3 regions of the Thalassolituus sp. ST750PaO-4 genome follow, and region 3 is predicted to be linked to each of the others. Evidence: predicted binding sites of a transcription regulator. Region 3 holds the regulator's gene; each other region holds the start of a gene.

Region 1 (7,826 bases), on a different contig from region 3:
TTTACCGGTAACAGTCAGGTTGCTGACCGGAACGTTACGCAGCTCATAGTTACCGCCGGGGCCTGTTATGACCGCACGACCACCCACATAGATCTTAGCCCCTTTAACAGGATTACCATTGGTGTCGACTACAGTACCCATTACGGTACCGACTGGAGTCTGAACGTGCTCGGAGTTATTACCAACTTCAGCAGTTGTTACGGATTTGGCTTCATCACCCTCAAACAAACAGCCTGTCATCAGCGTTGTAGAGGAGACAAGAGCAATAGCAGCAGCCAGCTTGGCTTTTTTAAAAATCGAATGTTCCATCGGTTCCTTCCTAAGCAGAGAGTAAGCCATGGGGTATGGCGAATCAGAATGAAATCAGGGAAGGACGCTGGAGTACGCAGATGCGCAGATTCCATTGCGCAGCAAAAGAGACCATCCCTGTTCTCAGGAACGGGCATTCTTGCAAAGGGCTGTCACAATTACGACATACCAAATGCCAAATACAGCACTTTAGCATTAGCGTGTGTCACAGAATGTCTGATGTAGTTCACACTCTGTTTTCGTCCGGGTTTATTGCTCCAACAAAAAAGCCGGTCAGTTTCCTGACCGGCTTTTTTATTTCAGCTCTTGCTGAGTGACCAATTATTTATTGGTGAACTCAGGGTAAGCTTCCATACCGCACTCAGACAGATCAACGCCTTCGTACTCTTCTTCTTCAGTCACACGCAGACCCATGATGACTTTCAGCAGCATCCAGGTGATGAAAGAAGCCGCGAATACCCATACAAAGATCGTTGCCGCACCCATCAGCTGACCGCCGAAGGTAGTGCCGTCTGCAGTTACCGGTACAACCAGCAGACCGTACAGACCAACTACACCGTGTACAGAGATCGCACCAACCGGGTCGTCGATTTTCATTTTATCCAGAGTCAGGATAGACAGTACCACGATCAGACCACCCACCAGACCAATAATGGTCGCAGCGAAAGGGGTTGGAGTATCAGGGCTTGCAGTGATAGCAACCAGACCAGCCAGAGCACCGTTCAGAGCCATAGTCAGGTCCGCTTTGCGGAACAGGATGTAAGCCAGAACCAGAGCACCGATCAGACCACCAGCAGCGGCAGCGTTGGTGTTCATGAACACAACAGCTACTGCGTGTGCATTACCAATGTCGCCCAGTTTCAGTACAGAGCCACCGTTAAAGCCAAACCAGCCCATCCACAGGATGAAAGTACCCAGGGTAGCCAGTGGCAGGTTAGCGCCAGGGATCGCACGGATTTCACCGTTAGGACCGTACTTGCCTTTACGGGCACCCAGCAGGATCACACCAGCCAGTGCTGCAGCAGCACCTGCCATGTGTACGATGCCGGAACCTGCGAAGTCTTTGAAACCAAAGTCATCGCCCAGGCTGAACATGCCGAACACAGAAGCACCGCCCCAGGTCCAGGCACCTTCCATTGGGTAGATAACCGCAGTCATAACTACCGCAAACGCCAGGAAAGCCCACAGCTTCATACGCTCAGCAACAGCACCGGATACGATGGACATTGCAGTCGCTACGAACACAACCTGGAAGAAGAAGTCTGAAGCGCCGGAGTAGATAGAACCACCCTGGAAACCATCTTCACGTGCCGCGAAATCAGCCAGTACTGCAGCAGAATCCACTTCAGTGATACCAGACAGGAAGTAACCGCCGCCGTACATAATCTGATAACCACACACCAGATACATGGTGCAGGCAATCGCAAACAGAGCGACGTTTTTAGTCAGAATTTCAGTGGTATTTTTAGAGCGGACCAGACCCGCTTCCAGCATGGCGAAACCTGCCGCCATCCACATTACTAACGCACCGCATACCAGAAAATAAAAGGTATCCAACGCGTACTGGAGTTCGAAAATATTATTTTCCATTCTAAGCCCCCCGCATAAGGCTCTGATTCATTTAATGAGGAAGGATCAGATCGCGTCTGCGCCGGTTTCACCGGTACGGATACGAATGACTTGTTCCAGGTTGGTAACGAAGATTTTTCCGTCGCCAATCTTGCCGGTGTTCGCCGCTTTGGTGATGGCTTCGATGACTTTTTCAGTCAGGTCGTCAGCTACCGCTACGTCAATTTTTACCTTAGGCAGAAAATCCACCACGTATTCAGCACCACGATACAGTTCAGTGTGACCTTTCTGACGGCCGAAACCTTTTACTTCGGTCACTGTGATGCCCTGAACGCCAATCTCTGACAGCGCTTCACGCACATCGTCGAGTTTGAATGGCTTAACCACAGCTGTAATGAGTTTCATAGAAAACCCCTTTGTTAAACGCTACGAGTTTAGGTTTTATTAATGGCCCATGCGGGGGCACGGGCCATTGTATGCTTTTTACATAGAGATAGGCAGGCTGTAAGAAACAACCACTTTCAGATCTTCATCGATACCGGCTTCGCCTTTGTCCAGATCAGCGCTCTGATCGATTACTTTGGACAGAGTGAAAGCGATGTTGTCGTTAAAGGCATAACCTACATCCAGGTGGGTGTAGTCACTGTCATCGCCGTCATCGGCTTTACCCAGAGTCACAGAATAAGCATCCATCTCGTAACCCAGAGTCATGTAGCTGGAGTTATCGTCGCTTTCAGCACCAACTGGCTTGTAGTAAGCGAAAGAAGCGCCTTTGTAGCCCAGGCTGACAATGAAGTCAGAAGCATCAAACGTATTACCACGGCCAGCGGCTGTTACAGCGTAAGCACTTTCAACCTTGTCATTAGTTTCCGGGTCATCGCCCGCAACATAAGAGGTTTCTGCAACGCTTGGGTAAACATAAGTCCACAGGCTTACGTCGTAGCTGAAATCACCGATTTCAGCGCCGTAACCGATAAACAGGTCATATTCCTGACCCAGAACAGCATCACCACTGGAAGCCCATACACCAGCGTAAGCACCGGATGCACTAACAGTCAGATCACCAGATACAGCAGGAACACCGCTTGAGCCACTCAGATCCTGACCGCGCCACAGGTACATGTTGGCAACAGAAGCCGATGCAGAAACTTCAACTTCAGCCTGCGCAGTAGAAACAGCGGCCAGACCTGCAGTCATCACACCAGCCAGAGCGATTGCTTGAGACAGTTTTTTCATGGTTCTTTTCCTTCATCAGTTATTCAAAGCTTTTATTAAGTAAACCGGTGAGCGCACCGTTTTCTTTCTGTACTTACCTTGTACATGTCTTATAGCAGCGGCTGTGCCAACTTTTAAAAAATGCGGTTTTTCAGGGAGTTAGCAACAACCATCCGCTAAAAAGCCCTCATAGCAGTTCAACGGCGGTGCATCGGGCTGTTTTTCAGCCCCTTTTGGTGCACCTGCAAATCAGCATAGGCACTAAATTGATGCACAAGCAGGTCAGGGGAAATAAAACGGGGCAAAGGCCCGGATTGACATAAAGCAAAAGCATGGCGGCATCGCAGGTCACGCCCGCTACTGGGGCCATATTGCCTGGCGTGGTAAACTCCCGCCGGTATATAAGGAAGCCCTATGATGAACAGCGAACAAATCCGTAACCGTGTCGAACAACTGTTGCAACAAAGCCCACTGGCCGGTCTGTCAGCCGATGTACGCTTAATGCTGCAAAGCCAGTTACAGAGCCTGCTGAGCAGCGCCAATCTGATCAGCCGTGAAGAATTTGAAGTACAGGCGGAAGCGCTGCGCCGCACCCAGGCGAAACTGGCGGAGCTGGAAAGCAAACTCAGCCAGCTGGAACAGCAGCAGAATCAGACGCAGTAATAGCAGCGCATAAAAAAGCCGGAGCATGCTCCGGCTTTTTCTATTAGTGCATCTGCATCCGCGCTAAATCGCCAGCAGCTCTTTCGCCTGCTGCGAGCTGGCTAACTCGCTGCCAGCGCCGGATGCCACCACCCGCCCCCGCTCCAGAATAATAAATTCATCCGCCAGTTCGGCGGCAAAATCAAGATACTGCTCAACCAGCACAATGGCCATTTCGCCGCGATCACGCAGCAGCTTAATCACACTGCCGATGTCTTTAATAATGGAGGGCTGAATCCCTTCGGTCGGTTCATCCAGAATCAGCAGTTTGGGTTTCAGCAATAACGCCCGGGCAATCGCCAGTTGTTGCTGCTGTCCGCCGGATAAATCACCGCCACGGCGTTTCAGCATTTGCTGCAGCACCGGAAACAGCGAATAGATTTCCGGGTCGATACGGCGCTGACTTTTCGGCAGCGCTGAAAATGCCGTCTGCAGATTTTCTTCCACCGTCAGCTGAGAAAAAATATCCCGGCCCTGTGGGACATAGGCAATGCCCTGACGTGCACGATCAAAGGGAGCGATGCCGTTCAGCGACGTACCCTGCCACTGAATATCCCCTTTACCGGCACTCAGGTGGCCCGACAGCGCTTTCATTAACGTGGTTTTACCCACACCGTTGCGCCCCAGCACACAGGTGACCTTACCGACAGCGGCACTCATGCAGACGTTATACAGCGCCTGACTCGCGCCATAAGAAACATCCAGTTGGTTTACATTTAACATCCCATCATCCTCCGTAACCGGATCAGCGTCCCAGATAGACTTCGATCACCTGTGGGTTAGTTTTCACCGTTGCCAGCGAACCTTCCGCCAGCACATGACCTTCGTGCAGCACAGTGACCTTGCAATCCAGCGCTTCGATAAAATCCATATCGTGCTCCACCACCATTAATGAATGTTTCTGCGCCAGGCGCTTAAACAGTTCGGCGGTCTTCATGGTTTCTTCATCGGTCATACCGGCGGCCGGTTCATCGATCAGCAACAGCTGTGGCTCCTGTCCGAGCAGCATGCCGATTTCCAGCCACTGCTTCTGACCATGGGATAAATTACCGGCCAGTTCATCGCGTTTATCCGCCAGATCGATCATGGCCAGAATCTCATCCAGCTTCTGTGCTTTTTCGGCGGTCAGTTTATGCAACAACGCCTGCCAGATACTGCGTCCGCCTTTCAGCGACATTTCCAGATTCTCAAATACCGTCAGGCTTTCGATCACACTGGGCTTCTGGAATTTACGGCCGACGCCGAGGTTGGCGACATCCGCTTCATCAAAGCGGGTCAGGTCGTGCTGACTGTTGGCATTATCGGTAAAGATAATGGTGCCGGTATCAGGGCGGGTTTTTCCGGTAATCACATCCATCATGGTGGTTTTACCGGCGCCGTTCGGCCCGATAATGGCGCGCATTTCACCCGGAGCGATGACCATGGATAACGAATTCAGCGCTTTAAAACCATCGAAGCTGACGCTGACACCATCCATATACAGCACCGCCGGGTTATCAATATGCTTTGGCGTTTGCAGGCTCATACTTTTTCTCCCTGCACAAAGTTCAGTTTATCCTGCTGCTCAGGTGCAGCCTTGCTTTGCGTTTCAGTATTCAACGCCGGCGGATTGTCTTCGGCCTCTGCCTGATGTTTTTTCTGCTGATATTTTTCTTTCAGCTGTGCCCATAAACCCACCACGCCTTTCGGCAGATACAGAGTGGTCAGCACAAACAAGCCACCCAGCATAAACAGCCAGAGTTCAGCAAAGGCACCGGTAAAATAGGTCTTGGCATAATTCACCAGCATGGCACCAATAACCGCACCAAACAGTGTGCCGCGGCCACCCACCGCCACCCAGATAATAATTTCAATGGAATTAATCGGCGCGAATTCGCCCGGATTAATAATGCCGACCTGAGGTACGTATAAGGCTCCGGCCACACCGGCCAGCATCGACGACACCACAAAGACAAACAGCTTGTAATGCTCAACCCGGTAACCGAGGAAGCGAGCACGGGATTCCGAATCACGGATAGCCACCAGCACCCGGCCGAGTTTTGAGGTGACAATAAAGCGGCTGATTAAATAACCCAGTATTAAAGCCAGCACCGAGGCCACAAAGAGCACTGCACGGGTATTATCCGACTGCAGGCTGTAACCGAGAATATCTTTAAAGTCGGTTAACCCATTATTGCCACCAAAGCCCATATCGTTGCGGAAAAAGGCCAGTAACAAGGCATAAGTCAGCGCCTGGGTAATAATCGACAGATACACCCCGGTTACCCGCGAACGGAATGCCAGCGCGCCGAATACAAAAGCAAGAATGCCCGGCGCCAGCAGCACCATCAGCATGGCAAACCAGAACTGATCAAAACCAAGCCAGTACCATGGCAGCTCCGTCCAGTTAAGGAACACCATAAAGTCAGGCAGTTCCGGATTACCGTACACACCGCGGTCGCCAATCTGACGCATCAGATACATGCCCATCGCATAACCACCCAGCGCAAAAAATGCACCGTGGCCCAGACTTAAAATACCGCAGTAGCCCCAGATTAAATCCACCGCAATCGCCAGCAGGGCATAACACAGGTATTTGCCCAGCAATGTCATGGTGTAAGTCGATACGTGGAAGAATGATCCTTCCGGTAATAACAGATTACTGAGCGGAATAAACACCGCCATCAGCACCAGTATCAGCAGTAATTTTCGTCCTGCGGCATCGTTCATCAGCAAACGGGTTAAAGGGCCGAATTGTTTTGTCTGTGTCATATCCCTGCCCCTTAACCGTTATCCACAGCACGGCCTTTGAGCGCGAATAATCCGCGTGGCCGTTTCTGGATAAACAGAATGATAAATACCAGCACCATAATTTTTGCCAGAACTGCACCGGCTAATGGTTCGAAGATTTTATTGGCCACACCCAGCGTCATAGCGCCGACCAGCGTGCCCCATAAATTGCCGACACCACCAAAGACCACAACCATAAAGGAATCGATAATATACGCCTGCCCCAGATTCGGGCCGACGTTGGTCAGCTGTGATAAGGCCACGCCGGCAATCCCGGCAATACCGGAACCCAGACCAAAGGTCAGCGCATCGACCCAGCCGGTTTTAATCCCCATTGAGCTGGCCATCGGCCGGTTCATGGTGACCGCACGCATCTGCAGACCAAACAAGGTGCGCTTTAATACCAGTGCCAATACCGCCAGCACCATCAGGCTGAAAATAATGATGTACAGACGGTTCCAGGTCAGCTCCAGCGCCGGGTTAATCATAAAAGTACCGGCCATCCAGTCTGGCGTGGCCACTTCACGGTTTAACGGACTGAAAATCGAACGCACAGCCTGCTGCAGAATCAGACTGATACCAAAGGTCGCCAATAAGGTTTCCAGCGGACGGCCATATAAATGGCGGATCACGCTGCGTTCAATCAGCACGCCAACTAACCCACTGACCAGAAATGCCGCAGGCACGGCCACGACCAGCGATAAGCCGATATGCTCCGGCATCAGCAACTGCACCACATAGGTGGTATAGGCACCGAGCATAATCATTTCGCCGTGGGCCATATTAATAACGCCCATCACGCCGAACGTGATGGCCAGACCAATAGCTGCCAGCAGCAAGACCGCGCCCAGCGCCAGACCAAAATACAGATTCTCGATATAGCCATTAATGCTGACCAGTTTTTCGATATCGGTCAGCGTGGTTTGCGCCAGCTGGTATTCATTTTTACGTGACAGTTTTTCTTCATCACTGAAACTGCGGATAAATTCACTCAGTCCGGCACGCACTTCCGGATACAGTGCACCATCCAATGCGGTAAGCCCCTCAATCCGCTCTTCAGTCTGATCGGCTTTCAGTTGCATCAGCGCGCGTACCTGGTGCAGAACCTCAGCCACAGAATTGTCAGTTTCCCGCTGCAGTGCCTGATCAATAAATGCCCGGTCGATATCATCACTGCTTTTCAGCAGATTCTGTGCAGCCGCCATGCGCTGTGATTTATGCTTCGATGAAATCTGTGCGCGGGAAATCAGGCTGCGTAATGC
Region 2 (7,826 bases), on a different contig from region 3:
TTCACCGATGGTGGCAGCGGGACCATTGGTCATCATTACAATCCGGTCAGACAATAAAACCGCTTCATCGACATCATGGGTAATCATAATGACGGTGTTATTCAGCTCCTTCTGAATGTCCATTAATGAATCCTGAAGGTGCGCACGCGTCAGGGCGTCGAGCGCACCAAAAGGCTCATCCATTAGTAACACCTTAGGCTCCATCGCCAGTGCCCGGGCGATGCCCACGCGTTGCTTCATGCCACCGGAAATTTCATCCGGGCGTTTATGCATGGCATGGGTCATATGCACCAGCTCCAGGTTGTGCTCAATCCAGGCTTTCATTTCGGCTTTGGATTTTTTGCCACGGAATACCTGTTTTACTGCCAGCTCGACATTTTCATAAGCACTGAGCCAGGGCAGCAGGGAGTGGTTCTGAAATACCACCGCACGTTCAGGGCCTGGCTCGTTCACTTCTTTACCATTCAGAACTACGCCGCCTTCGGTTGCCTGCAGCAGACCGGCAACAATATTCAGCACGGTGGATTTGCCGCAGCCGGAGTGGCCGATCAGTGAAATATACTCACCTTTATTAATCTTCAGATCGACACTCTGCAACGCGCGGAAACTGCCTTTTGCGGTGCTGAATTCAATGCCTACCTGAGTCAGTTCGAGTAGTGGGTTCATAATTTTCTCCGGTTCTCAGCGTAAGGTGGCGGACTTATCCCAGGAAACGCTCCGTTGCAGCAGCAACATAATGCGGTCAAGGGCAAAACCAATTAAGCCGATGGTAATAACCGCGACCATAATACGGCCGAGGGAATTTGAGCTGCCGTTCTGGAATTCGTCCCAGACGAATTTTCCGAGTCCGGGGTTTTGTGCCAGCATTTCCGCAGCAATCAGCACCATCCAGGCGATACTCAACGACAGACGAAGGCCGGTAAACATCATCGGAATAGCGGCAGGTAAAACAATTTTCCGTACATGAGTCAGCCAGCTTAAACGCAGCACCTGACTGACATTTTTTAAATCCTGAGAAATAGAGGCGACGCCCACGGCGGTATTAATAACGGTTGGCCACAGGCAGCAGAGCATGACGGTAATCATGGAAGTGACAAAAGACTTTGCTACAACCGGGTCATCGCTGACATAGACAGCACTGACCACCATAGTGACCAGTGGCAGCCAGGCCAGAGGTGATACCGGTTTGAAAATCTGAATCACCGGGTTAAATGCCGAGTACAGGTTGGCACTTAAACCAATAACAATACCCAGCGGAATGGCGATCAGTGAGGCAATCAGAAAACCGCTCAGAACTGTAATCAGGCTGGTACCAATCTGATCGACGTAGGTTGGCTTACCGGTGTAGTCGCGGATTTTGACGATATAGTCCGGGTCCTGTGCCAGACGCCGGGCATTACGTTCATCCTGGCGCTGGTAAAAAGCGGCTGCTTTTTCACGCTCTGTAATATGTTCGCTGATCAGGGTTTTACTCTGGATCAGGACATCGGCAGGTCCGGGGAATTTTCCCAGAGAAGTGTTAATGCTTGATGCGGCCGCATGCCAGATCATTAAAAACACCAGAATCCCTGCCAGAGGAATGCCGATGGCTTTGGCAATAATGCTCAGGTTCTGGCTGCGGTTTTCTCCCTGAGCGGCTTTAATCATCGGTTCCAGCCAGCTTATTTTGCTTAATGTTTGGGTCAGGGCAATGCTCATAGGATCTCCTTGACGGATTCAGTTGACTGCACAATTTCGATGAATGTGTGATGGTTTCCGGCTGTTTTAGTCCGGCTGTTAAAACAGCCGGCTTATTCCCTGTGTTACAGCTTTTGCTCGCCTTTCAGGCCGATAGCAAACTTCTGCAGGTAAGCATTCGGTTGCTGACCGTCATAGGTGATGTTGTCGATAAATTCCGTTTGTGGGGCACGGAAGCCGCTTTCATTGCTGAAGTCAGGGAAGTCTTTGGCATCGGCTTTACCTTCAGCAATAAGTGCTTTGGCTGCTTCTGCGTAAATGTCAGGGCGATACACTTTTTTCGCGATGTCTTTGTACCAGTCATCCGATTTAGCTTCGGCAATCTGGCCCCAGCGGCGCATCTGTGTCAGATACCAGATGGCATCGGAGTAATAAGGGTAGGTGGCGTTGTAGCGGAAAAAGACATTGAAATCCGGTACAGAGCGCTTATCGCCTTTTTCATATTCGAAAGTACCGGTCATGGAGTTAGCAATCACTTTGTAATCGGCGCCTACATACTGTGGCTTGGCCAGAATTTTTACTGCCTCCTCGCGGTTGGCATTATTGTTTTCATCAAGCCAGGCGGCAGCACGGATCAGTGCTTTGACCACACGCTTGTGAGTGTTCGGATATTTTTCTGCCCAGGTTTTGTTGACGCCAAATACTTTTTCCGGATTGTTTTTCCAGATTTCGTAGTCGGTAATCACCGGAACACCGATGCCTTTAAAGACGGCCTGCTGGTTCCAGGGTTCGCCTACGCAATAACCATAAATCGTACCGGCTTCCATCGTTGCCGGCATTTGTGGTGGCGGTGTAACCGAAAGCAGGGCATCAGCATTCAGCTGACCGGAGGTGTCGCCTTTCGACGGTGCGTAATAACCCGGGTTAATACCGCCAGCCGCCAGCCAGTAGCGTAATTCGTAGTTGTGGGTGGATACCGGAAAAACCATGCCCATATTAAATGGCTTACCCTGGGCTTTGTATTTTTCTATGACTGGTTTCAGGTAATCGGCTTTAATCGGGTGTACGGGTTTTCCTTCAGCATCTTTGGGGATAAAGGGTTTCATTTGCTGCCAGACATCATTGGAAACGGTAATGGCATTGCCGTTTAAATCCATACTGAAGGCGGTAATGATATCGGCTTTGGTACCAAACCCAATGGTTGCGCCCAATGGCTGGCCCGCCAGCATATGGGCGCCATCCAGCTGGCCATCAATCACGCGGTCGAGTAGTACTTTCCAGTTTGCCTGTGCTTCGAGGGTGACATACAAGCCTTCGTCCTCAAAGAAACCCTTTTCATAGGCAATAGCCAGCGGTGCCATATCGGTTAATTTAATAAAACCGAATTTAAGCTCTTCTTTTTCCGGATAATCATCAGCATGACTGAGTGGTATCGATAATGCCGATAAACCACTGGCCAGACCTGTGGTCAGAATCAATGCACTTTTTATCAGTGTGCGGCGCAGAGTGTTCAGTCCTTGCATGGTCTTCCCCTTTCTTGGCAACAAAAAAAAGGCGCCACAACGGTTGCCCGTTGTAAGCGCCTTTGCTGTTAAAATGTGTCAGTACGGTTACCCGCCATTGGGTATGCACTGAATAAGAAATTCAGAATAAGTATTGCCAGAAGCGTGCCAGAGTTTTCGGACAATGTCCGTCTATGGCGTTTTTAACGCATTTTAATCCGCTAACTTCCTGTTTTTATTTGGATTGCAATCAACCGTAAGGCTTTTAAAAGCGGTTGTCGGGAATAAAAAAATCCCTGCGTTTTTACGGCAAGGATTTTTTTTGCTCTGCTGAAGAGCAGGTTATGCGCTGGTGCTGCGACTTGGTGCAGTACACAACCTGATTTAAAGAAGCTCGGTCATGCTTAATAAACCGGCGGCAACATCCACCAGACGGCGGTTCTGATTCATCGCCATACTGCGTAATAACGCATAGGCTTCCTGTTCGCTCATCTGGCGGCGCTGAATCAGTTCACGTTTGGCGCGGTCAATCAGTTTGCGCTCATGCAGTTCTGTACGGGCGGCATCCAGTTCATCATTCAGGCTTTTTAAGCGTTGGCCCTGAGCTTCGATTAATTCGACCACCGGCTTACTGACGTTATGTACCATATCGTCATCGGGACCGCTGAGAGCATGGTCTGACTCATGCCCGGCGGACTGTGAATGGCTGACGTACAGAGCAAACGAAGGAACATCGTCGAACGCTCCGCGTTGCAGGTCGTTGCCTTGTTGGTCGGGACTCAATGCTGCTTCGCGTACCGCAAGAATGCGTTGCTGGCTGTGGGAGAGGAGTTGGGTTTCCAACACTTCTTCGACATATTTGATGGCATCCAGCCGTTCAGAACAGCAGATAAACCAGCGCACATCATAATCCGCTGCCGCCAGTGACTGGGGGCCGGCGGTCAGGGCCAGACGCCGCAGGCGTTCAAATTCGAGCTGGAATTCACCGCGCTGAACCTGTTCCCAGGCGCTCAGAGCTTCGTCACTGGCATAATCGCTGAAAATATGGAAACAGCGATCCTGGCGGTCGATTAATTGTGTCAGGCGCTGACGCAGGCCGGGGTCAAATTCGTGAGCGGAAAATCCGGCAGCCCCACAGGCGCGTTCCTGTCCGGCCAGCTCTTTGCCCTGCATTAAATTAAACATGGCGACGAGAATACGTGCGGTTATTTCATCGGCCGCGTTGCCTGCGGCCTCGAACACCACGGCCAGTAAGCTCTGAATCATTTCGGAATAGGCTTTGATGGCAACGGTGGTATTGAATTTCAGCTGTTCTACATCCTGCCGCAGTTGTGGCAGTCGTTCGAGACTGTGCAGGGCATAACCCAGACGGCGGAACCAGCGTGCGGGAAAGGCATGCTGCCCGTGCTCTGGCAGTAAGTTGGCCAGAGCTTTATGAAACAGCGCCAGTTGCTCATTGCTGCTGTGCCACTGTTGTTGCAGTTCTTGCTGGCAGCGCAGGCCAGCACTGCCAAGAAAGCGGTTGGATAATCCGCGTTCGTACTGCAGCTGATGCAACAGATTGCTGATGGCAATCACCAGTTGGCCGGTACGGGCAAACTGTTCAAGTTCCTGTATTTCCTGTTGCTGACCGAGGTTCAGAAAATAGGCAACGCTGTGAAGATCCTGCACGGAAATGAATCCTTCTTTGCAAATAAATAAAGGCTTTGCTCAGTGCTGGTGCAAGATGAATACCAGATGTGAAATATCGGTTAATAAACGGAAGTGCAGCTGACGGTTGTGCAGCCGCTGATCAGATTAACGGGCCTGGGGACAGGGAAAAGCCTCTGAGCCGGTCAGGGAGCAGGGTTGAGGCAGACTGCCTGCGCTGTAAAGCGGCAGAGCGATATGAGATCGCTCTGTTCTGGTGCAAAGCTGCTGGTGGCCGTTTCAGCCGCTGGCACAGTCCTGAGCGGGCAGGGTATCGATCCAGGCCCGTATTAAGGCGACGGCGTCTTTGTCGGGCACGCTGCGTCCTATCGGCGGCATCCGGTCGGCTGCACCGTTTAATTCCATGCGTAACGGCAGGCTGGAGTCATTACCGCGCCCGGGCCAGATATCAAAGCCTCCGCCACGCCAGCCATGGGCCGAGTTGCAGACACCATGGGTATAGTCAATGGCGGTGCGCCAGTATTCCAGCCGCAGGCCGGAAAGGGCGGCGGCGCCGTTGTCGTTGTGGCAGTGAGCGCAGTTAATATCCAGATAGGCTTTGGCACGTTGTTGCAGCGGTGCTGATGTATCGCGCCAGTCAGGTGCATAAGGATGCTCACCGGCCGGCAAGGTAATAAGCCCCAGAGACTGCCAGTGCTCAAGCTGGTTTACCGGCTGGCCATTCACTTCAATAGTCTGATTCAGATGGCGGATCTTCGGACCAATGGGCACAAAACTGAGCTGGTCATTGATTTTAACCTGATGGCAGTTCTGGCAGCGCAACAGAGAGGGCGATTCATAGGTCAGATTCAGCATTTCGCCTTTATGGCTGAAACTGACAGGTGTCTGGCTGCCAGCTATCGCCAGGCGGGCATCATTAATGCTGTTATCCCAGACATAAGGAATAAATATCCAGCCACTGCTGCGTTTGACCAGCAGGCGGACTTCCATAATATCTTCTGCACTGTCTGTGGTGCTTTGTGTGGGCATAGCAAAGACTTTAACGATGACACTGCCGGTTGGAAAATCGAGCACATCCTGTTGCTGGTAACCGAGCTGAGTACCTTCCGGCAGAAAGATATAGCGGTATTTGCGTGCATGATCGGTAAATAATTCACTGCCCAATTTATAATAAATACCGCCATTGCTGTTTTTAATATCGGAGGGTAATCCTTTAAACAGACCATATTGCGATAATAACGGACAGCGCGTTTGCTGCAGGGCCTGCCAGTTAATTTCGCTGCCGGATTGGTCGCAGAGTGGGTCCGCGGAAAGGGCTGGGGTATGGTTTTCGTCCGCGCTGCCGGCTCCGCAGCCGATCAGCAATAGCATTAAAAAAAGGGCGCAGAAGCGCCCGGTGACATTAATTAATTGCACAATGCCGGGTCCAGACTGTCAATCCAGGCTTTGATCAGTGCAGTACCTTCGGTATGAATAACCGCGCGGCCCAGTGGTGGCATGATCAGGCCGGCCTTGGTGGTATTCATACGGTTATACAGCAGCGACTGGGAAGAATCGCCGGGTACAATAATCCAGGTTGAACCGGGTTGTGAGCCGGAAACCGGTCCTGCGCAGACACCATGATACTGTTCGTTACCCTGCCATGGGACATTGTAGCCAGCACGGAAAGCCGTATTGCTGGCCTGACCTTCGGTACGGTGGCAATGAGCACAGTTAATATCGATCCAGGATTTAGCCGTTGCGGTCAGCAGTTCTTGTGTACCACTGTATTCACCGAGAGATTTATAGTCACTGAAGTCCGCCGCTTTCTGAATGCTGCTGTTTTCGGCCGGCAGTCCGGACAGCATATTCTCCTCTACCCATTTGTTGAGCTGATTTTTCGGGCCCTGACCAAAATCATAATCGGAATTCAGATAGCGGGCTTTGGGGCCGATCGGGGCGAAATAAGCCGGCGTCGGATCGACACCATTGACAGCATCAAGAATGCCGTTGGGATTAAACTGATGGCAGTTGGTACAGGAATTCTGATTTGGCACACCATAATTAAACGACAGGGTATCTTCACCGTGTTTCAGATTATTAATGGCTACCACCTCACCGGTCTTATCCCAGACGGCTTCGGTTTCTGCTGCGTTCCATACATATGGGCGGGCTACCCAGCCACCTGCTTTTTTGATCAGCAAGCGGGTTTCAATAATTCTTTCCTTTTCTACACCACGATCAGAGGTGTCGGCGGGCATGGTAAAGGTTTTGGTAATGACGGTGCCGACGGGAAATTCAAAAACTTCTTTTTCTGAATAGGTGGCTGTTTGTCCTTCGGGGATAAATACAAAACGATACTTGGATGCGTAGTCGGTAAACAGTGGTGCAGAGAGGCTGTAGGGCAGTCCGCGCGTACTGGCATTCTGTGTCGGGTCGCAAGGGTTATCAAATAACTGATATTCAGCCAGTGTTGCAGCATCGGCCTGCAGTACTTTTTCCCAGTTAACGTTTTTTTCCGATGAGATACACGCAGACGATGAACCGGTATTGTCGCTATTGCTGCTGCTTTCGCCGCCACAGGCAGTCAGTAATACAGCGGCTGAAATTACTGCCAGAGAATTGATATATTTCATAAATTTAATCCGCAATACAGACTTGGATAAGCCGGGGGCCTATGGCCCCCGTGGAGATTACAGAGCGCAGGACGGGTTGGTGGAATCGTCAGCGGTGCAACCAAAGGTTTGAGCATTAAAAGTAACGGTAGCGGCCGTTCCTTCGAAGCCTGAAGCACAGCTCATGGTGCCACTCGGGTCTGCCATAATGGCTCCCGCAAGGCTGAGATTACCGCTGAGCTGTTCCAGTTTGGTAAGCGGTGAGCCGTCGACAAAGGTGCCGGCGGTTGCGCTGGTCTCATAGACAGAAGCCGCAAACAGATCCACACCATCAATACCATTGTCAGACTGACACAGGCCACCATCGGTCGCGTAAGGGGCAAATTTGCTCAGGTCGATTGCC
Region 3 (7,826 bases):
ACCCGTTTAAACGGATCGACACCCATCATTTCCATGGCGGATAACTGCTCGGTGGCTTTCATCAGGCCAATTTCGGCGGTTAATGCCGAACCGGCGCGACCGGCAAATAACAAGGCAGTGACCACCGGCCCAAGCTCACGCAGCAGCGTCAGCGACACCATGGTTCCCAGCGCCGCCTCAGAGCCGAAGTCGATCAGAATGTTATAGCCCTGCAGGCCCAGCACCATGCCGACGAAAAAACCGGCGACGACGATAATAATGAGGGAGCGCACACCAACCGAATAAATCTGCTTCAGCAGATCATAAAATCCGGCACTACCCGGCCCACCCCAGAACAGTGAATTTTTCAGCAATAAGGTGCCACGGCCAATAGCTTCGATGGCGGCGGTACCACTGCGGCCAACGGCCTGTAATTGATCCAGTAATTTGCCCAGCATTAATTCACTCCCGCCAGAATATCGCTGCGGTAATCGTCCGCCGGGTAATGGAAAGGCACAGGACCATCCGGTTCACCACGTAAAAACTGGCGGACTTCATCATTACCTTCGTTAATTAATTCTTCCGGTGTGCCAAAACCAATCACGCGGCCATCGGACAACAGACACAGGTAATCAGCAATAGCGCAGGACTCTTCGACATCATGAGACACCAGCAGGCTGGTCAGCCCCAGCGCTTCGTTCAGACCACGGATCAGTTTAACGATCATGCCCATAGAAATCGGATCAAGACCGGTAAAAGGCTCATCGTACATAATAATTTCCGGATCCATGGCAATGGAGCGTGCCAGAGCAACGCGTCTGGCCATGCCGCCGGACAGTTCTGCCGGAGAAAGATTACGCGCACCACGCAGACCAACGGCTTCAAGCTTCATCAGCACCAGGTCGCGGATCATGGATTCAGGTAAATCGGTGTGAACACGCAGCGGAAAGGCCACGTTGTCGAAAACATTAAGGTCGGTAAACAGGGCACCGGTCTGAAACAGCATGCCCATTTTTTTGCGGCGCAGATCAAACAGTTCTTTGCGCGGCAGAGTCGGTACGTTGTGTCCATCCACCATAATAGTGCCGCTGTCCGGTAACAGCTGACCGCCGATAAGACGCAACAGTGTGGTTTTACCGGTTCCGCTTGGCCCCATGATGGCCGTCACTTTGCCACGCGGAAAATCCACATCCATATTGTTATAAATCAGCCGGTCACCACGGCTGAAGCTCATTCCACGAACAGAGACGTAGGGCTGACTGACGGACATGAATGTCGTCCTTTTAACTCGGTACGGATAGTCGGGCTAGCATAGCGGAATGTCCGGGCGGAACCAACGCCTGTAAACTATTGTAATAAGCCCCTCATAAAACGCTGAGTTGCAATTGCGTGCAGAATTACCTTGGGTACAATGACGCGCTGAATTTTCTGCTGATAATTAACTCTGGTGCCCCCATGCTCACAGCTTATGCTGCCGTTATTGCTGGTCTTATTGTTTTGGTATGGAGCGCTGACAAGTTTGTTATTGGCGCCGCTGCTTCTGCCCGCCGCCTGGGCATGTCTCCTTTACTGGTCGGCCTGACCATCGTTGCTATGGGAACCTCCGCGCCGGAGATGTTCGTCTCTGCCGTTGCTTCCCTCGACGGTGCCGGCAATCTGGCCATTGGTAATGCACTCGGCTCCAACATCACCAACATTGCCCTGGTACTGGGTATCACCGCATTGATCAGTCCGATCCCGCTGCAGAAAAAACTGCTGAAAAAAGAGCTGCCGCTGCTTATTCTGATCAGCATTATCGGTGGCCTGACACTGGCCGACCTCGAACTGAATATGACCGACGCCATTATTTTATTTGGCTCCATGGCCGTCGCGTTGTACCTGATGTTTCTTGATACCAGCGAATCCGGCGAAGCCATTGTCGATAAAGACGAAGCCGCCGAAATCGAAAATACCCCTATGCGTACTGCCGTGTTCTGGCTGGTAGCCGGACTGATCGCACTGATGTTCAGTTCCAAACTGCTGGTCTGGGGCGCAACCGAAATTGCCCGCGCCTATGGTGTCAGTGATCTGGTGATCGGCCTGACCATTGTCGCCATCGGCACCAGCCTGCCGGAACTGGCGGCCTCCGTTGCCAGCGCCCTGAAAGGCCACCATGACATTGCCATCGGTAACGTAATCGGCTCCAACATTTTTAACCTGCTGACCGTAATGCCAATCCCGGGTCTGCTGGCAGTAACCGTGGTTGATCCGCTGGCACTGTACCGCGACTATGCCGTGATGATGGCGCTGACCCTCGCCCTGTTGGTTCTGTTTTTAATCAGTTATCGTAAGGGCACTCTCGGACGTTTCGCCGGTCTGTTCCTGACCACCAGCTACGCTGGCTATCTGGTATCTCTGTTTTATATGGCTGACTCATGACCACTGATATGAATTTTGATTTTCTGCAATCCGCCCGCCGTACCATCAAACTGGAACAGGAGGCCATTGCACAGCTGGAAGGTCGTCTTACCGACGATTTCGCCACCGCCTGTCAGCTGGTTCTGAACTGCAAAGGACGTGTTGTTGTTACCGGCATGGGTAAATCCGGCCATATCGGCAATAAAATGGCTGCAACCCTGGCCAGCACCGGCACCCCGGCTTTTTTTGTGCATCCGGGTGAAGCCAGCCATGGCGACATGGGCATGATTCAGCCATCGGATGTGGTTATCGCTCTGTCCAACTCCGGTGAAACCGGTGAAGTTACCAGCCTGCTCCCCCTGCTTAAACGCCTCGGCACTGCGCTGATCAGCATGACCGGTAATCCGGAATCCACCCTCGGCCGTGCCGCCAACGCCCACTTAAATACCGGCGTGAATCAGGAAGCCTGTCCGCTCAATCTGGCACCAACCTCTTCCACCACCTGCGCACTGGTGATGGGTGATGCGCTGGCCGTTGCCCTGCTGGAAGCCCGTGGTTTTACCGCCGAAGATTTTGCCTTCTCTCATCCGGGCGGCTCACTCGGCCGTCGCCTGCTGCTGAAAGTGGAAGACATTATGCACAGTGGCGATCAGATTCCGGTGGTTTCCCCTTCCGCCACGCTGTCTGAAGCCCTGCTGGTTGTAACCTCCAAAGGTCTGGGCATGACCACCGTGCAGGATAACGGCAAGCTGACCGGTATTTTCACCGACGGTGACCTGCGTCGTGCCATTGATCACGGAGTTGATATCCATACCGCTACCATGGCCGATGTGATGACCGTCGGTGGCAAAACCACCACGCCCGGCACTCTGGCTGCTGAAGCGCTGAAGCTGATGGAAGACAACAAAATCAACGCCCTGGTCGTTAAAAATGGCGACGACACGGTTGGCGTCATCAATATGCACGATCTGCTGCGCGCGGGCGTAATCTGATGCGCAAGCGTTATCTGCTGTTACTGCTGACCCTGATCTTTGGTCTGGCTCTGCTGGCAGTGGATCGCTACACCCAGGAGCAGACGCCCCCCCTGAGTGAGCAGCAGAATCATGAACCGGATTACTATGGCGAAGGCCTGTACAACCGCCAGTACGACAGTAATGGCGAATTACAGCAAACCTTTGTTGCAGCACGTTCAACCCATTATCCGCAGACGAAAAGCACCCTTTTTACCGGGCCGCTGCTGATGTCAGACGATGATGACGGCCAGACCTGGCAGGTCAATGCCCGCGAAGGAACACTACAGGATAACGAGCAGTCGCTGCGCCTTGTAGGTCAGGTCGAAATCCGGCCGCTCGATCCGGCCGACGCTGCGGACGATATTCTGATCGAAACCAGCATCCTGACCTACCACAGCCGCCAGCAACTGGCCGAGACTGATCAGCCGGTAACCATTACAAGCCCGCAAACACATATCAATGCAACCGGTATGACACTGGATATCGCGCGTCAGCGCATGGAATTCAAATCACAGGTGGATAGCCGCTATGTTCCGCAATAATCATCGTTTTCTGGCCGGCCTGTTTGTCCTGTGCAGCGCAGCCTCTGCTTATGCCTTACCCGACGACTGGCAGCAGGAAATGGTCATTCTCTCTGACCACGCTGAGCTCGACCGCAAGGCTGGCGTTGTTATTTATGAAGGCAATGTGATTCTGACTCAGGGAACCCTGCGCATCGAATCGGAGCGCCTGCTGATTATCCGCACCGATAACACACTGGAAAAAGCCGTTGCCGAAGGGACAGCGAAAAAACCGGCACGCTATCAGCAACAGATCAATCCGGGAAAACCCCTGACCAAAGCACACGGCCAGCGCATTGATTACTTTGCCCGGCAACGTGAAGTCAACATTCAGGGCAATGCTCAACTGCAGCAGGACGGCAACCTGTTCAGTGGTGAGCGCATCCTCTATGACATGACCAAAGAAACCGTCAGCGCCAGCGGCGGCACCAGTACCTCCGGCCAGACTGGTGGTAATGGCGAAAAACAACGAATCAAAGTCGTGATTCAGCCACAGGCTCCGGCAGAACCTGCCACCGATAACAGCAAGCCAGTACAGGAACAGCCATGAAGACCCTGAAAGCCGAAAACCTGGCGAAAAGCTATAACGGCCGGGAAGTGGTAAAAGATGTATCCATGTCTGTGCAAAGCGGTCAGATCGTTGGCCTGCTGGGACCCAACGGGGCCGGTAAGACCACCTGTTTCTACATGATTGTGAATCTGGTGCAGGCTGACAAAGGCCGCATCAAAATTGACGACGAAGACATCAGTCATCTGCCGATGCACGGCCGGGCGCAGAAAGGCATTGGCTATCTGCCGCAGGAAGCCTCCATTTTCCGCAAATTAAGTGTGGCCGATAATATTCTCGCCATTCTCGAAACCCGCAAAGACCTCAACCGTGCACAGCGTCTGGAAAAACTGGAAGAGCTGCTGAATGAGTTTCATATTCAGCATATCCGCAGCAGTCTGGGCATGGCCTTATCCGGTGGTGAACGACGCCGGGTCGAGATTGCCCGCGCGCTGGCGGCTGAGCCGTCCTTTATTCTGCTTGATGAGCCGTTCGCCGGGGTTGACCCGATTTCTGTAGCTGACATCATGGACATCATCCGACAGCTCAAGGCACGTGGCATCGGCGTACTCATTACCGACCACAACGTAAGGGAAACTCTGGCTATCTGTGAGAAAGCCTATATTGTCGGGGGTGGCCATATCATCGCCGAAGGCACCGCTGAACAGGTATTGGCCAGCGAGCAGGTACGCAAAGTGTACCTGGGTGAGGATTTCCGCCTGTGATGGCAAGCCCTGCTGCAGGGAAGTGGCTGATGATCCAAAGCAAAGGAAGATGCACAAAAGATTCCAAGGTTTACCGCTTGGCGTATAATGCACAGACTATGCCGATACTGAGTGATTACTGAACTTTTATGAAAGCGTCTCTTCAGTTAAAGATGGGTCAGCACCTGACCATGACCCCTCAGTTGCAACAAGCCATCCGCCTGCTTCAGCTGTCTACCCTCGATCTGCAGCAGGAGATTCAGGAAGCCCTCGATTCCAACCCGATGCTCGAAGTAGAAGAACACGAGCACGATGACCTGCCCGATCTGTCCCGCAACAGCGATCACGACACCAGCAGCAGCCACGAAGTCAGCAGTCAGGACGACAGCCACAACGACACTCCGGAACTGGATGAACAGTGGTCGCAGGAACAACTCCCCGACGACCTGCCGGTCGACAGTCAGTGGGAAGATACTTACCAGACCACCGCCAGCGTTGCCTCCGGCAGCAGCAGTAATGCCATCGACGACGATTTCGATTACGACTCGCGCCACGCCAGCACCGAAGATCTGCAGGATCATCTGCTGTGGCAACTCAATCTGACTCCTATGTCAGATACCGACCGCGAGATCGCCCTGATGCTGATCGATGGTGTGGATGACGACGGCTATCTGCACACCACCGTCGAAGATATTCTGGAAAGCATGGACCCGGCTCTGGACGTCGAAGAAGACGAAGTCATGGCCGTACTGCACCGCCTGCAGCAGTTTGATCCGGCCGGTGCTTTTGCCCGCGATCTGCGTGAATGCCTGCTGCTGCAACTGCAGCAACTGCCGGCTGAGACCCCATGGCTGAACGAAGCCAAAATGGTCATCCGCGATTATATCGAGCTGCTGGGCAGCAAGGATTACCCAACGCTGATGCGCAAAACCAAGCTGCGCGAAGAAGACCTTAAAGCCGTGCTGCGGCTGATTAAAGAACTGAATCCCAAGCCAGGTGCCGGCATCAGTGCCGAGCAGGCCGAATACGTGGTGCCCGACGTGCTGGTACGCAATATCCGCGACGAATGGCGGGTTGAGCTGAATCCGGATATCGCCCCCAAGCTGCGCGTTAACGCCGATTACGCCTCACTGGTACGCCGTTCCGATAACAGCACCGACAACGCCTTCTTGCGCGACCACCTGCAGGAAGCGCGCTGGTTTATCAAAAGTCTGCAAAGCCGCAACGAAACCCTGCTGAAAGTAGCCACCAAAATCGTCGAGTATCAGATCGAGTTTTTCGAACAGGGCGAAGAAGCAATGAAGCCGCTGGTGCTGCACGATATTGCCGAAGCCGTTGGTATGCATGAATCCACCATTTCCCGGGTAACCACCCAGAAATACATGCACACGCCACGCGGAATCTTCGAGCTGAAGTACTTTTTCTCCAGCCATGTCAGTACCGATGGCGGCGGCGAATGTTCCTCCACCGCAATCCGTGCCATGATTAAAAAACTGATTGCTGAAGAAAATGCCCGCAAACCGCTGAGCGACAACAAAATCGCCGCAGTGTTGGGTGAAAAAGGCATTCAGGTGGCACGGCGCACGGTAGCCAAATACCGTGAGGCTATGATGATTCCGCCTTCGAACGAACGTAAACAATTGATTTAAAAAACAACAAGCCAGCAACAAGGAGTCTGGACATGAAGATTAATATCAGCGGTCACCACGTTGACGTTACCGAATCTCTGCAAGCGTACGTAGACGAAAAAATGTCCAAGCTGGGACGCCACTTTGACAACATCACCAACGGCCAGGTAACCCTGACCGTTATTAAAGAGCGCATGATTGCTGAAGCCACCATCCACGTCAGCGGTGCCGACCTGCACGCCAGCGCTGAGCACGATGATATGTATGCCGCAATCGATCAGATGACCGACAAGCTCGACCGTCAGGTACTGAAACACAAAGAAAAACTGGTGGCGCGGCAACACGGACAAGGCTGATTAATGGACATTCGCATCGAGGATATCCTCACACCGGAACGCAGTCTGATAGATGCTCCGGTTTCCAGTAAAAAGAAATTACTGGAGTACCTGGCAGGTTTTATCGCAGAACAACTCAGCGACAGCTCTGCCGACGATATTTACGAGCGATTACTCAGCCGTGAACGCCTCGGCAGCACCGGGATTGGCGAAGGTATTGCCATTCCCCACTGCCGGCTGAAGCAGTGCGACCAGGCGATGGGCGTACTGCTGCGTCTGGTGGAGCCGGTGGATTACGACGCCATTGACCGCAAGCCGGTCGATCTGGTGTTTGCTCTGCTGGTTCCCGAAGAAGCTACTGAACAGCACCTGCAGGTTCTGGCGATGCTGGCACGCAACTTCAGCGAGCCGGCCTACCGCGAGGCACTGCGCAAAGCGCCGGATGCGCAACGGTTTTATCAGCGGGCGCTGAGCGGACAACCGGGCTGACATCAGCCCAACGGGCAATGGAGGAGCACAGCAATGCGTTTAGTGGTGATCAGCGGCCGGTCCGGCTCAGGAAAATCCAGTGCTCTGCACGTACTGGAAGATCTGGGCTTCTACTGCATTGATAACCTGCCGGTTGCTTTGTTGCCAGCGCTGGCCCGCCAGACCGAAAGCGAA

The links. The regulator sigma-54, encoded in region 3, starts transcription at its own class of promoters, with help from an activator protein. The targets are predictions, from matches to a motif close to TGGCACNNNNNTTGCTNT.
Region 1: HUF18_RS05260 (TorF family putative porin) is a predicted target of sigma-54. The motif match lies at 3,206-3,223, and genes of this name have one in related genera.
Region 2: HUF18_RS08990 (CmpA/NrtA family ABC transporter substrate-binding protein) is a predicted target of sigma-54. The motif match lies at 3,333-3,350, and genes of this name have one in related genera.

The regions. Positions count from the first base shown of each region.
Region 1 covers NZ_JABVCB010000005.1:617,895-625,720, reverse strand. Annotated here, with positions in the region: gene HUF18_RS05275 (carboxypeptidase-like regulatory domain-containing protein) at 1-309, opposite strand, end outside; gene HUF18_RS05270 (ammonium transporter) at 631-1,899, opposite strand; gene glnK (P-II family nitrogen regulator) at 1,945-2,283, opposite strand; gene HUF18_RS05260 (TorF family putative porin) at 2,362-3,114, opposite strand; gene HUF18_RS05255 (accessory factor UbiK family protein) at 3,511-3,756, shown strand; gene urtE (urea ABC transporter ATP-binding subunit UrtE) at 3,820-4,518, opposite strand; gene urtD (urea ABC transporter ATP-binding protein UrtD) at 4,541-5,320, opposite strand; gene urtC (urea ABC transporter permease subunit UrtC) at 5,317-6,546, opposite strand; gene urtB (urea ABC transporter permease subunit UrtB) at 6,558-7,826, opposite strand, start outside.
Region 2 covers NZ_JABVCB010000007.1:708,974-716,799, forward strand. Annotated here, with positions in the region: gene HUF18_RS08980 (ABC transporter ATP-binding protein) at 1-666, opposite strand, end outside; gene HUF18_RS08985 (ABC transporter permease) at 682-1,698, opposite strand; gene HUF18_RS08990 (CmpA/NrtA family ABC transporter substrate-binding protein) at 1,803-3,200, opposite strand; gene HUF18_RS08995 (nitrate regulatory protein) at 3,564-4,850, opposite strand; gene HUF18_RS09000 (hypothetical protein) at 5,109-6,245, opposite strand; gene HUF18_RS09005 (SO2930 family diheme c-type cytochrome) at 6,236-7,444, opposite strand; gene HUF18_RS09010 (parallel beta-helix domain-containing protein) at 7,502-7,826, opposite strand, start outside.
Region 3 covers NZ_JABVCB010000008.1:41,739-49,564, reverse strand. Annotated here, with positions in the region: gene mlaE (lipid asymmetry maintenance ABC transporter permease subunit MlaE) at 1-437, opposite strand, end outside; gene HUF18_RS09645 (ABC transporter ATP-binding protein) at 437-1,249, opposite strand; gene HUF18_RS09640 (calcium/sodium antiporter) at 1,435-2,397, shown strand; gene HUF18_RS09635 (KpsF/GutQ family sugar-phosphate isomerase) at 2,394-3,368, shown strand; gene lptC (LPS export ABC transporter periplasmic protein LptC) at 3,368-3,931, shown strand; gene lptA (lipopolysaccharide transport periplasmic protein LptA) at 3,918-4,499, shown strand; gene lptB (LPS export ABC transporter ATP-binding protein) at 4,496-5,221, shown strand; gene HUF18_RS09615 (RNA polymerase factor sigma-54) at 5,350-6,849, shown strand; gene hpf (ribosome hibernation-promoting factor, HPF/YfiA family) at 6,882-7,184, shown strand; gene ptsN (PTS IIA-like nitrogen regulatory protein PtsN) at 7,188-7,652, shown strand; gene rapZ (RNase adapter RapZ) at 7,686-7,826, shown strand, end outside.